2 regions of the Cyanobium sp. T1G-Tous genome follow, and region 2 is predicted to be linked to the other one. Evidence: predicted binding sites of a transcription regulator. Region 2 holds the regulator's gene; the other holds the start of a gene.
The links. The regulator HrcA, encoded in region 2, represses chaperone genes, less so after heat shock. The targets are predictions, from matches to a motif close to TTAGCACTCNNNNNNNNNGAGTGCTAA.
Positions count from the first base shown of each region.

Region 1 (6,538 bases), on a different contig from region 2:
ACCAGGCCGGCCACGGCGCCGGTAGCCACACCCACGGCAGTGGGCTTGCCGCGCTGCCATGTTTCCAGCAGCATCCAGCCCAGGGCAGCTGAAGCGGCAGCGGTATTGGTGGTGAGGCAGGCAAGGGAGGCCAAATTGCCTGCCACCAGGCCGCTACCACCGTTGAAGCCAAACCAGCCGAACCAGAGCAGGCCCGCCCCCAACAAGATGAAGGGCACGTTGTGGGGTGGGGCGGCATAGCCCACGCCCCCACTGCGACGCCGGCCCACCACCAGGGCAGCAACGGCGGCGGCCACACCGGAGGCCAGTTCCACCACCAGGCCACCGGCGAAGTCGATGGCACCGAGGCCGGAACTGCCCAGGAACCCACCTGGTCCCCACACCATGTGGGCCAGGGGGAGATAGATGAAGGTGCTCCAGAGCAGCAGAAACACCATCCAGGCGCGGAAATGCATCCGCTCAACCACCGCGCCGGAAATCAGCGCAGGAGTGATGATCGCAAAGGTGACCTGGAACAGGGCAACGGCGCCGTGACTGAGTTGCCCATCCCCATAGGGAGCCGACCAATTGCTGAGCCCCGCCCACTGCAACCCGCCGATGAAAGGAGCTAGGGGACCGCTACCGGAAGAGAAGGCCAGGCTGTAGCCGAACAACACCCAGAGCACACTCACCAGGGCCATGGCGGTGAAGCTCATCACCATGGTGTTAAGCACGTTGCGGCTGCGCACAAAGCCCGCATAAAAGAGGGCCAGAGCTGGCGTCATCATCAGCACCAGGGCAGCACTCACCAGCACAAAACCATTGTTGGCACTGCGAAGGGCCAGATCGGTTGCAAAAAGCAGCGGCACAGCTGAGCCAAAAGCAGGCGCCACCCTGAAGGCCAACGGACCCAAGACATGTAGCAACTGCTACCAAAAGGGCTCTTAAAGGTGGCAACCGATACAGCCGGGATGGCTAGACCCACTTGGCTGAACGGGAACAAAAAAAGGGCAGAAGGAAAATCCTCTGCCCTCGGTGCCGATGAAGGAGTGGGGCCACAAAGGCCCCACTCCCGCTATCAGTAGTCGAAGTCGCCGCCGCCCATGCCGCCACCGGCGGGAGCAGCATCTTTCTTATCTGGCATGTCGGCCACGATGCATTCGGTGGTCAGCACCATGCCGGCGATGGAGGCGGCATTCTGCAGACCGGAGCGGGTCACCTTGGCGGGGTCGACGATACCGGCAGCCAGCATGTCGACGTACTCGCCGGTGGCGGCGTTGTACCCCTCGTTGAAGGGCTTGTTACGCACGTTTTCAGCCACGACAGCGCCATTGACGCCAGCGTTTTGAGCGATGCGCATCAAAGGCGCGGTGAGGGCGGAGGCCACGATGTGGGCGCCGATCAGCTCCTCGCCAGAGAGGTTGGCCGCAGCCCACTCCTCGAGGGCGGGGGCTAGGTGGGCCAACGTAGTGCCACCACCAGGAACGATGCCTTCTTCAACGGCCGCCTTGGTGGCGTTGATGGCGTCTTCCAGGCGCAGCTTCTTGTCCTTCATCTCGGTCTCGGTGGCGGCACCCACCTTGACCACGGCCACACCGCCGCTCAGCTTGGCCAGACGCTCTTGCAGCTTCTCCTTGTCATAGGAGGAGTCGGTTTCGTCCATCTGCTTGCGGATTTGCTCGCAGCGCGCCTTGACAGCCACTTCGTTGCCTTCGGCCACGATGGTGGTGGTGTCCTTGTTGATGGTGATGCGGCGGGCGGTGCCCAGCATCTCCAACTTGGCGTTCTCCAGCTTGAGACCGGCGTCTTCGGTGATCAGCTGACCGTTGGTGAGAACGGCGATGTCCTCGAGCATGGCCTTGCGGCGATCACCGAAACCAGGTGCCTTGACTGCCGCCACGTTGAGCACGCCGCGCAGGCGGTTGACCACGAGGGTGGCGAGGGCTTCCTTCTCGATGTCCTCGGCAATGATCAGCAGGGGCTTGCCTGTACGGGCGATCTGCTCAAGCACGGGCACGAGGTCCTGCACCAGGCCGATCTTCTTGTCGGTGAGCAGGATGTAGGGCTCTTCGAGCACCGCTTCCATGCGCTCGGTGTCGGTGGCGAAGTAGGGCGAGATGTAGCCCTTGTCGAAGCGCATGCCTTCGGTGACCTCCAACTCGGTGGTCATCGATTTCCCTTCTTCCAGGGAGATCACACCTTCCTTACCGACCTTGTCCATCGCATCGGCGATCATGCGCCCCACCTCTTCGTCGTTGCCGGCGGAGATGGTGCCCACTTGGGCGATGGCGCTGGAGTCGGAGATGGGCTTGGCGTGCTCCTTGATCTTGCCTACGAGGAAATCGGAAGCCTTGTCGATGCCCTTTTTGAGGGTGATCGCATTGGCGCCGGCAGCCACGTTGCGCAGGCCTGCCTTGACCATGGCATGGGCCAAAACCGTGGCGGTGGTGGTGCCGTCGCCGGCGGCATCGTTGGTTTTGGAGGCGGCCTGACGGATCAGGGCAACACCAGTGTTCTCGATGTGGTCCTCGAGCTCAATTTCCTTGGCGATGGTGACGCCGTCGTTGATGATCTGGGGTGCACCAAACTTTTTCTCCAGCACCACGTTGCGACCCTTAGGTCCAAGGGTGACAGCAACGGCCTCAGCCAGAATGTCGATACCTCTTTCGAGAGCTCTGCGAGCGTTCTCGTTGTAAATAATGCGCTTAGCCATGGAAGGCGATTTCCTTATGGGGTTAGGTCGGATTCAGTAATAGGCCAGTCGTCAGTTGACGATGGCGAGGATGTCCTTCTCGGAAAGCAGCACAAACTCGTCGCTGCCGAGCTTGATGTCGGTGCCGGCATACTTGCTGTAGAGCACCTTGTCGCCAACGCTGACCTCAGGAGCCTGGCGGCTGCCGTCGTCGTTGCGCTTGCCTGGGCCGATCTGCACCACTTCGCCCACCTGGGGCTTTTCCTTAGCGGTGTCAGGCAGAAGAATGCCGCCGGCGGTTTTCTCCTCCGATTCGGACACCTTGATAAAAATGCGATCTCCGAGGGGCTTAACCGTGGAGACGCTGAGAGAAACAGCAGCCATGGATGGATTGCGAGAGCAATGACATGGCGCCTGAGACGCCACAGAACAGTGAACTGGAGTGGGCCAGAGAGGCGATTTAGCACTCGAGCTCAACGAGTGCCAATTTATGCCCAACCAAGCTCCAGTGCCCAGGCCCAGACCGTGCGGGTGACCGAACCACCGGGGTGAACAGGGGCTGAACAGAAGCCCGCGCCTACCGCAGTGGTAAGGTTGCGCCGCTTCAGGCGGGCTGATTCCCCCTGCGCTTCCCCGAGATTTCCTTACCTATGGCAGCTGCTACCGCCACCGGCACCAAAGGCACCGTCCGGCAGGTGATTGGCCCGGTTTTAGACGTTGAATTCCCGGCCGGCAAGCTGCCCAAGATTTACAACGCGCTTCGAATTGAAGCCAAAAATTCGGCCGGCCAGCTAGTCGCTTTAACAGCTGAGGTCCAACAGCTGTTGGGCGATCACCGAGTCCGTGCTGTGGCCATGAGCACCACCGACGGATTGGTGCGTGGCATGGAAGCTGTAGATACGGGCGCCCCGATCTGCGTACCCGTGGGCGAGGCCACCCTCGGTCGCATCTTCAACGTGCTCGGCGAGCCGGTGGATGAGCAGGGTCCAGTAACCACCACCGTGACCGCTTCGATCCATCGCGCCGCCCCCAGCCTCACTGAGCTGGAGACCAAGCCCAAGGTTTTTGAGACAGGCATCAAGGTGATCGACCTGCTGGCTCCCTACCGCCAAGGGGGCAAAGTTGGCCTGTTCGGCGGTGCCGGCGTTGGCAAGACCGTTCTGATCCAAGAGCTCATCAACAACATCGCCAAGGAGCACGGCGGCGTTTCCGTGTTCGCTGGCGTTGGCGAGCGCACCAGGGAAGGCAACGATCTTTATGAGGAGTTCAAGGAATCGGGTGTGATCAATCCCGACGACCTTTCCAAATCGAAGGTTGCTCTCTGCTACGGCCAGATGAACGAGCCCCCTGGTGCCCGCATGCGCGTGGGCCTCTCGGCACTCACCATGGCTGAGCACTTCCGCGACACCAACAAGCAAGACGTCTTGCTGTTCGTCGACAACATCTTCCGCTTCGTGCAGGCCGGCTCTGAGGTTTCAGCACTGCTGGGCCGCATGCCCTCTGCTGTGGGCTATCAGCCCACCCTCGGCACCGACGTGGGCATGCTGCAAGAGCGCATCACCTCCACCCTGGAAGGCTCGATCACTTCGATCCAGGCCGTCTACGTACCTGCAGACGACCTCACCGACCCGGCACCTGCTACCACCTTTGCCCACCTAGACGCCACCACCGTGTTGAGCCGCGGCCTGGCTTCCAAGGGCATCTACCCGGCCGTGGATCCTCTGGATTCCACCAGCACCATGCTTCAGCCAGCGGTGGTAGGTGATGAGCACTACCGCACTGCACGCTCCGTGCAAAGCACCCTGCAGCGCTACAAAGAGCTCCAAGACATCATTGCGATTCTTGGTCTCGACGAACTCTCCGAGGACGACCGCCGCACGGTTGACCGGGCCCGCAAGATTGAGAAGTTTCTCTCCCAGCCCTTCTTCGTGGCTGAGATCTTCACAGGTCAAAAGGGTGAGTACGTCAAGCTGGACGACACGATCAAGGGCTTCAACATGATTCTGGCCGGCGAGCTTGACGACCTACCTGAAGCTGCCTTCTACCTAGTGGGCAACATCGACCAGGTGAGAGCCAAGGCCGCCAAGATTCTTGCCGACGCCAAGGGTTGATACCCTCTTTTCCCTGAGGACCCCTACCCATGAGTCTCACCCTCCGCGTTCTGGCCCCTGATCAGAGCGTCTTTGATGGAACCGCCGAAGAGGTAATCCTGCCAAGCACTACTGGGCAGGTAGGTATCCTGCCTGGCCACGTCACCATGCTGGCAGCCCTGGATACTGGCGTAATGCGTCTGCGCTCCGGCGGCGCTTGGTCAACGATCGCCCTGATGGGTGGTTTCGCCGAAGTGGAGGCCGACGAGGTCACCGTTTTGGTGAATGCCGCTGAGCTAGGCAGCTCAATTAATGCCGCATCCGCCGAGGCTGCCTTTGAGGCCGCCCAATCGGCAGCAGCTGCTTTTGAGGGCAAGCCAGCCAGCCCAGAGAAGCTCAAAGCCCAGCAAGCACTGGCTTCATCGCGCGCCCGCTTCCAAGCCAGCAAAGCAATCTAATTTTTTTAAAACCTAGATTTTTAAAATCCTAGATTTGAACAGTCTAGATTTTTATATAATTTCATTCCGGAAGTCAACCCTTAAGCTCGGGGCTGGCTTCCGGATTTTTTAAGACCTTGCTCTTAATGGGTAAAATGATGCATAAAAAAGCACTCCTCGCGGAGTGCTAGTAAATTCAACTTATGCTTGGGCAAATAACTAAGCTTTAGAATTTAGCACTAATCAGGCGGTACCGCAGAAAGTAACATCGGGGAATTTAAGCTTGGCATCGTCCAGGCTCTTGCCTTTGCCCTCTTCCTGCCAGTAGTTGATCACCTCTGTGGCCTTGTTGAGCACCTCAACGCGCTCGTTATCTGTGATCCAGCTCTTGCCTTCGAGCTCGGTCTTGAGGGTTTCCCAGGCATCTTCCCGAGGCCAGAAGAAGTAAGAAGTAAGGGGGCTCGGACCACCGCCAACAATCTGATCCACCGCTAAGGCGACGTTGTCAGGCAGCCACAAGATCTTGAGCAGGAAACGACCTTCGTCAGCCTTGGGGGTATAGCCAGAGGGAACGCCATCCTCATCAATGGTGGCGGTCGCCAGGGCCGCACTACCGCCACGCATCACCGGACGCCCCTGGGTGGTGGTGTCTTCGGCAGCCGCGGCCACTTCGGCCATATCGGTCAATGCTGCGTCAGGAGCGCTCTCGATGGCTGTCATGGGGTCAGTGCTCAAGGCAACAGAGCAAAGAACTAACCTACCAGCCGCCTGGCCGCCCTCGGCCCCTGCCTGCGGCTATGGCCCTGCGCCTGTTCCTCGATTCGGCCGATCCCAAAGCCTGGCAGCAGTGGCTGCCCAGCGGCCTATTTCATGGCGTAACCACCAACCCCACTCTGCTGCGCCGGGCCGCCCAGCCCTGCAGCCTCGACAGCCTGGCAGCCCTCAGCCGCACGGCTCTGGCCCATGGCATCGCCGAACTCCAGCTGCAGGCATGGGGCGCCACCTCGGCAGACATGCTGCGCTGCGGCCAGGCACTGGCGGCCCTGGCCCCCGGCCACATCGCCGTGAAGCTGCCGGTGACCCAGCAGGGAGCAGCGGTTGCCCGGGAGCTGGTTGGCGCCGGCGGGGCCGTCACCTTCACCGCCTGCTACGAGCCCCACCAGGTGCTGATCGCCGCGGCCCTGGGGGTCGACTACATCGCCCCCTACCTGGGCCGCATCCAGGATCAGGGGCGCGATGGGGTAGCCGAAGTGGTCACCATGCAGCGATGCCTTGCCGGGCTTGGCTCCAGCGTGCGGCTGCTGGTGGCCAGCTTGCGCCAGCCCAGCGAACTGAGCCGC
Region 1 covers NZ_JAGQBD010000003.1:38,038-44,575, forward strand. Annotated here, with positions in the region: gene KBY75_RS02955 (ammonium transporter) at 1-872, opposite strand, end outside; gene groL (chaperonin GroEL) at 1,058-2,692, opposite strand; gene groES (co-chaperone GroES) at 2,744-3,055, opposite strand; gene atpD (F0F1 ATP synthase subunit beta) at 3,322-4,782, shown strand; gene atpC (ATP synthase F1 subunit epsilon) at 4,812-5,219, shown strand; gene KBY75_RS02980 (30S ribosomal protein PSRP-3) at 5,442-5,918, opposite strand; gene KBY75_RS02985 (transaldolase family protein) at 5,996-6,538, shown strand, end outside.
Region 1: a site for HrcA is predicted at 3,132-3,158, ahead of groES (co-chaperone GroES). Genes of this name have one in related genera too.

Region 2 (6,538 bases):
GCTCAGATGGGGGCAACTTAGCGGGCCCCCACGGGCTGCCAGTCACGGGAGGGCTGACCGGTATAGATCTGAGAGGGCCGGTAGATGCGATTAGCCCCCAGCTGCTCCTTCCAATGGGCCAGCCAGCCAGCCGTGCGGGCGATAGCAAAAATGGGCGTGAAGAGATCTTCAGGGATGCCGAGCTTGCGGTACACCAAGCCTGAATAGAAGTCGACGTTGGGGAAAATTCCCTTAGGCCCTAGGCGCTCGGCCGCCACCTCCTCCAGCTTGCGGGCTAGGTCGTACATCGGATCGTGACCGAACTGGTCGAAGAGCTGCTCCGCCAGACTTTGGAGAATCACAGCCCGGGGGTCCTTCACCTTGTATTCCCGGTGGCCAAAACCCATGATTTTTTGCTTGCCGGCAATCGCCCGATCCAGCCAGGGCGCCACCTGATCTGGGCTGCCGATCTGGCCGAGCATCTCCAGCACATCTTCATTGGCGCCGCCGTGCAGGGGGCCCGCCAGGGTGCCAACCGCTGACGCCACAACGGCATAGGGGTCGGTGAGGGTGCTGGCCGTCACCCGGGCGCTGAAGGTGCTGGCATTGAGGCTGTGCTCGGCGTGCAGGATCAGACAGGCGTCAAAGATGCGGGCCGCCAGCGGATCGGGCTCCCGCTCCGTGAGCATGTAGAGAAAATTGGCGGCGTAGGCCAGGTCGTCGCGGGGTTGGATCGGATCTTGACCCTTCCTGATCAGCTGGAAGGCCGCCACCATCGTGGGGATCTTGGCGATCAGCCGCACCACCGCCGAAACGATGTATTCGGGGTTGTCGAGGGCTCGACGGGAATAAAAAAGGCCCAAGGAGGCGGCGCTGCTCTGCAGTGCATCCATCGGATGCCCCCCGGAGGGGAAGCACTTCATCATGTCCCGGATGCGGAAGCTGACCCGGCGGTGCATCTGCACCTCCTGCTCAAACTCCTGCAGCTGCTCAGCGGTGGGCAGCTCGCCCCAGATCAGCAGGTAGGCCGTCTCCAGAAAGGAGCTGCTGGATGCCAGCTGGTCTACGGGGTAGCCGCGATAGGTGAGCACCCCCCGCTGGCCATCGATGTCGCAGATCGACGACTGGGTAGCCGGCACCCCTTCCAAACCCGGCCGAAATGGGGCTGGGGTCGCCGCTCCTGTTACTACCAAGCTTCTCCACCGCACTCACTAAGGCGAACTTACGGCTGCCGCTAGCCATCCCGCCGTAGTCGCAGCAACCGTGGGCCAATTAGGGCCTCCAAGCTGGCGCCAGTTGGGCCCAAGCGCAGCAGCACGATGCCGGCCTTACGCACCGAAATCGAACCCGCCGGCAACCCCAGCAGGCTCGAGGCCAGCTCTCCCAGATCTGGCTCATGGCCCACCAGACCAAGGCGCCGCCAAGGGCCCGCCTGCAGCAGCGGCCTCGGATCACCGCCTGGCGCCAGGCGATCCTCCAACTCCAGCGCCGGTGCCATACCAGCCGCCACTCCAATTTCAGCGGTTTGCAGCGCCCGCCGCAGGGGGCTGCTCAGCAGGCGATCACAGTGAAGCTGCAAGCGGCACAACTCCGCCGCCACGGCCGCAGTGCGCTGACGGCCTTCAGCCGTAAGGGCCCGCTCCTGATCAGGGCGATCAGGGTGGCGATCTTCGGCGATGCCATGGCGCCAGAGCAGCAGTTCACGCTCAGCCGGTTCAAGTTTTGCCATAGCCATCAACCGAATTCAAGGTGGGCCTTGAGGTGCAGGTTGGCGTCAGGCTGCGCTTCCCAGCCCAGGCTCAGGCTCTGCACGGCCGGGGCCAGGGGCTGGCCGGCCAGGGCCGACAACAGCTGCCAGGTGCTCCAGCGCTGCAGCAAGGGCTGGGCCCGGCCCGCCGCCATAGCCCACTGCAGGGGAGCCTGGGGTAGATCGAGGCCGGCGAGCTGCTCCAGCCGCAGCCGGGGCGGCTTGCGGGAGTCACGCTGCTCCTGCAGCACCGCCAGGGTCTGACCCCACCAGGCCAGGCGGCCCTGGCTGGAGCGGGCGCCCTCCAGGCTGGCCTGCAGCTGGTTGGCATCGCCGCGGGCGAATCGGCGTCCAGCCTGGCCAGCCTCCAGCCTGGTCCAGACCCGCAGATCGGGATCCCCTTCCACCGGCAGCGGCGCGGCGATCAATCCCTCGGCAGCCAGCACCCCAGCGAGGGCCTCCGGCTGCGGTTGGTCGACGCCAGTGCCCAGCAGCCAGCCCTGACTTGCCTCACTGCGCAGCAGTGGGCCATCGGCGGCGGCGGTCACCAAGGCCGGGAAAGATCCCGGCTCAGCCTGCAGCACTGCCGCCAGCAGGGGCTGCCAGTAGGCCGGCCAAGCGGCGGGGCGCTGGATCAGGGCCAGGCTCTCTGAGGGGCCCTGCAGGGCCTCCAATAAGACTGCTCCTGTGGGGTCAATTTCCGTAGTGCCCGTGGCCGAGGGAACCGGCACCGCGGCATCTGCAGCGAACTGCAGAAGGGCCTCCAGCTCCAAGGAGCGGTTATCGGGGCGCAGGCTAGCCACCAGCTCCTGCACGACCCCAGGCGCCGTGAACTCACCCGGCAACCCCAACCAGGGCCCCAGGGTTTCTGGCCGGGCTGTGAGCAGCAGCGCCCCCTGCTCAAGGCGCTGCACCGCCTGCTTAAAGCGGGGGCTGGCCGCTTGGTTGAGCTCATCGATCTGGGAGACGTCAAGGGCCTGCTCCAGCACCCCCCGACCCGACGCGATCAACACCAGGTCGTCGTCGATCAGCGCCGTAGCGATCGGCACCGGGCTGGTGCCCACCAGGGCACCACGGCCACTGATCAAGCCCATGCCGCGGTAGCTGCTGATCTGCAGGTCGGTGCCCGCCAGGCTGCGGGTCTGCCAGAAGCGCTGCAGGAAGCGGCGGGCGCCGTCAGCGTCGCGACTGCGCAGGGCCAGCAACCAGCCATCGGGCGCCGCCCCGGGCTCTGAGGCCAGTAGGGCAAAGCCGAGTTCGCGGCCCAACCAGGGGGCCAGCTCGCCGGGATAGTCGAGGCCGGCAGCAGCGAAAGCACCATCCCTAAGGCAGGCGACCGCCTCAGCCGCCTGGCGGCGCTGGCGGGGGGGAGCTACCGCCCGGGCGTAACCCACCGGCTGCTCGCCATCGCTGAGCAAATAGAGGCTCAGGGCGGCTTGGCGGGGCACAAAGCGGGCCGCCCGGGGCGAAACCAGCTGCTGGTGCTGCAGCTGCAGGGGGGAGCGCTGCAGCACCAGCCACCAGCCACCCGCCGCCAGGCTCAGCAACAGCAATGTCACCGCCAGCACGACCGCCAAAAACGGGCGGGCCTTCATGCGCCCCACGCAGGATGGGTCCATCTTGACCCCAAGCCACCCCGTCTGCCCGCCATGGCACCTATCGAGACGACACCGCAGACAATCCGGGCCCGCGACCTGCAAGAGCGGCTGGAGCGGGGCGAGGCGATCCAGCTGGTGGACGTGCGCGAAGACACCGAACTGGAATTGGCCCGCCTGCCCCATGCCGTGGTGCATCTGCCCCTGGGCCGATCTAACGAGTGGATTGGCCAGCTCAACCAGCTGCTCGACCGAGACCGACCCGTAGCCGTGCTGTGCCACGCCGGCGTGCGCAGCTGGCATCTGGGCTGCTGGCTGATGCAGGAACACGGCTTTGGTGCCGTCTGGAACGTGCAAGGGGGCATCGACGCCTGGAGTGTGGAGGTGGATCCGGCCGTACCCCGCTACTGACACCCGCTGGGCTGCGTACGATCGCCTCACTCCTGCGGCTCCCGCTTGCAGTCCGCCTCCCCCAGGCCCTTGCCCGCCAGGCAGCAGGAAGTACTGCAGCTCGCCGTGCGCCACTACGTCGACACGATGGAGCCGGTGGGCAGCCAGACCCTGGTGCGCCGTTTTGGCCTCCAGGCCAGCCCGGCGACGGTGCGCTCAGCCATGGGGGCCCTGGAGCAGCGTGGCCTGCTCACCCAACCCCACCCCTCCGCTGGCCGAATCCCCAGCCAGCAGGGCTACCGCACCTACGTAGATCAGCTGCTGCCCGCGCCAGGCGCAGCCGCCCTGCAGCTGGAGCGCGAACTCACCGGACTCAGCCTGCAGTGGGCAGCCCTCGACGATCTGCTGCTGCATCTGAGCCGGCGCCTGGCAGATCTCACGGGCCTGCTCAGCCTGATCACCAGGCCCCAACGCCAGCAGTCCCAGCTGCAGGCCCTACGACTGGTGGCCAGTGGTGAACGCCTGCTGGTGTTCCTGGTGGAGGGGGGCGCCACCGCCAGCAGCCTCAATTTGCGGCTGCCGTGCCTTGCGGTAGCGGAACTGGCGTCCCTGGAGCGCTGGGTCGCGGCCCAGCTGGATGGCGGCAGCATCGACTGGGCCGCCCTGCCCTCCCACCTCAGCAGCAGCGGCGCGGTATTGCGCCAAGCCCTGGCTAGCCATGGGCAGTCGCGGCAGCTGGAGGGCGAAGGCGCTGTGGCGACGGGGCTAGCTGGCCTGCTTGCCCAGCCGGAATTCAGCCAGACCCTCAGCCTGCGCCCGCTAGTGGAGCTGGTTGAGGATGCGCCCCAACAGCTCCTGCCCCAGCCAGGTATTTGGATCGGCGCCGAGCATCCCCACCGGGCCCTGCACCAGTGCGCCGTGGTGCAGGCCAACTACCGCAGCGGCGACGGCGGCGTGGGCCAGGTGGCCCTAGTGGGGCCAATGCGCATGGCCTACGCCACGGCCCGAGCCGCCGTGGGCTCGGTGGCCCAGGCACTGGAAAGGCTCTTGCGCTAGATCGGGCCCTTAGTGATCAATTGCAGTGCCAAATATTTCCACAGCCAAAGCCGGTAAGCTTATTTCAAGTATCAGCTAAACCAGTTAATGGACCTCCAATCAGCAGGAGTGATCCTGAGAATTCTCAATCTGGTTGCCCTTGCCGATGGCGGGGTATCTCTTGAAGAGGAAAACCTTCTGGACTCTCTGAGTAAACAATATAAACTTCAGGCCAAAATTATTAATTGGGAAGATCAGTTATCTGATCCAGCCTGCATCGAGGAGCTGGCCGCCTTGATAAATCCGGAGCAACGGGAACTGGCCATGAAAACCGCCGTGATGGTGGCTTCCGCATCAAGGCACCAGCAGGATGATGAATTCATCTGCGAGCAAGAGCGCGAGATCCTTTCTCGTCTTGCCACCGGCCTCGAGCTGAGCCCCGATCAGCTGCAATCAATCGAGAGCGCGGCGGCCGAGGAGATCAAGGAGCACCCCAACCTGTGGCAGGTGCTGTTTTCGCTTTTCGGCAATCGTTTCGACTTCCCGGTCTTGGGCTGATGCCAGCAGGCTGGGGTCAGCCTCCCATCTTGTCGCCGAGCTTCTCGGCCACCGTGTTCACATCCTTGTCGCCGCGGCCCGAGAGGTTGAGGACCACCTCGGTGCCAGGGGCCAGGGTGGGGCAGAGCTTCTCCAGCCAGGCGAAGGCGTGGGCCGTTTCCAGCGCCGGGATGATGCCCTCCAGTCGACACAGAAGCTGCAGGGCATCGAGCGCCTCGGTGTCTGTCACGGCGCCGTATTCAGCACGACCGATGGTTTTGAGGTAGCTGTGCTCCGGGCCCACGCCGGGGTAATCGAGGCCGGCGCTGATCGAGTGGGCCTCCTGCACCTGGCCCTCCTCGTCCTGCAGCAGCAGGCTCATGGCGCCATGCAGCACGCCAACGCGGCCCTCGGTGATCGTGGCGGCATGGCGGCCGGTGGCCACGCCATCGCCGGCGGCCTCCACCCCCACTAGCCGCACGTCCGTGTCCTGCACGAAGGGATGGAACAGGCCCATGGCATTGGAGCCACCACCTACGCAGGCCACCAGCACATCCGGATTGCGGCCAAAGGCCTCGTGGCACTGGCGCTTGGTTTCCTCACCGATCACGGCGTGGAAGTCGCGCACCAGCATCGGGTAGGGATGGGGCCCGGCCACCGAGCCGAGAATGTAGTGGGTGCTCTCCACGTTGGTCACCCAGTCGCGGATCGCTTCGCTGGTGGCGTCTTTAAGGGTGGCGGTGCCGGCGGTGACGGGCTGCACCGTGGCTCCCAGTAGCCGCATGCGGAACACGTTGAGGGCCTGGCGGCGCATGTCCTCGGCGCCCATGTACACCACGCACTCGAGACCGAAGCGGGCACACACGGTGGCCGTGGCCACGCCGTGCTGACCGGCGCCGGTTTCGGCAATGATCCGCTTTTTGCCCATGCGCAGGGCCAGCAGCGCCTGACCGAGGGCGTTGTTGATCTTGTGGGCGCCGGTGTGGTTGAGGTCTTCGCGCTTCAGCCAGATGCGCGGACCGCCCTCGGGCCGGCGGTAGTGGTCCGTGAGCCGCTCCGCTTCATAGAGGGGATTGGGCCGCCCCACATAGGTGCGCAACAGGTGGTTGAGCCGATCGGTAAAAGCAGGATCCTTCCAGGCCTCAGCCGCGGCCTGCTCCAGCTCCGCAAGAGCCGGAATCAGGGTTTCAGGCACGTACTGGCCCCCGAACTGGCCGTAGCGACCCAGACTGTTGGGGCGGGCTGCACGCTCCAG
Region 2 covers NZ_JAGQBD010000006.1:85,440-91,977, forward strand. Annotated here, with positions in the region: gene KBY75_RS05790 (citrate synthase) at 18-1,187, opposite strand; gene KBY75_RS05795 (histidine phosphatase family protein) at 1,214-1,708, opposite strand; gene KBY75_RS05800 (DUF3352 domain-containing protein) at 1,714-3,345, opposite strand; gene KBY75_RS05805 (rhodanese-like domain-containing protein) at 3,376-3,732, shown strand; gene KBY75_RS05810 (heat-inducible transcriptional repressor HrcA) at 3,859-4,767, shown strand; gene KBY75_RS05815 (TerB family tellurite resistance protein) at 4,855-5,304, shown strand; gene trpB (tryptophan synthase subunit beta) at 5,321-6,538, opposite strand, start outside.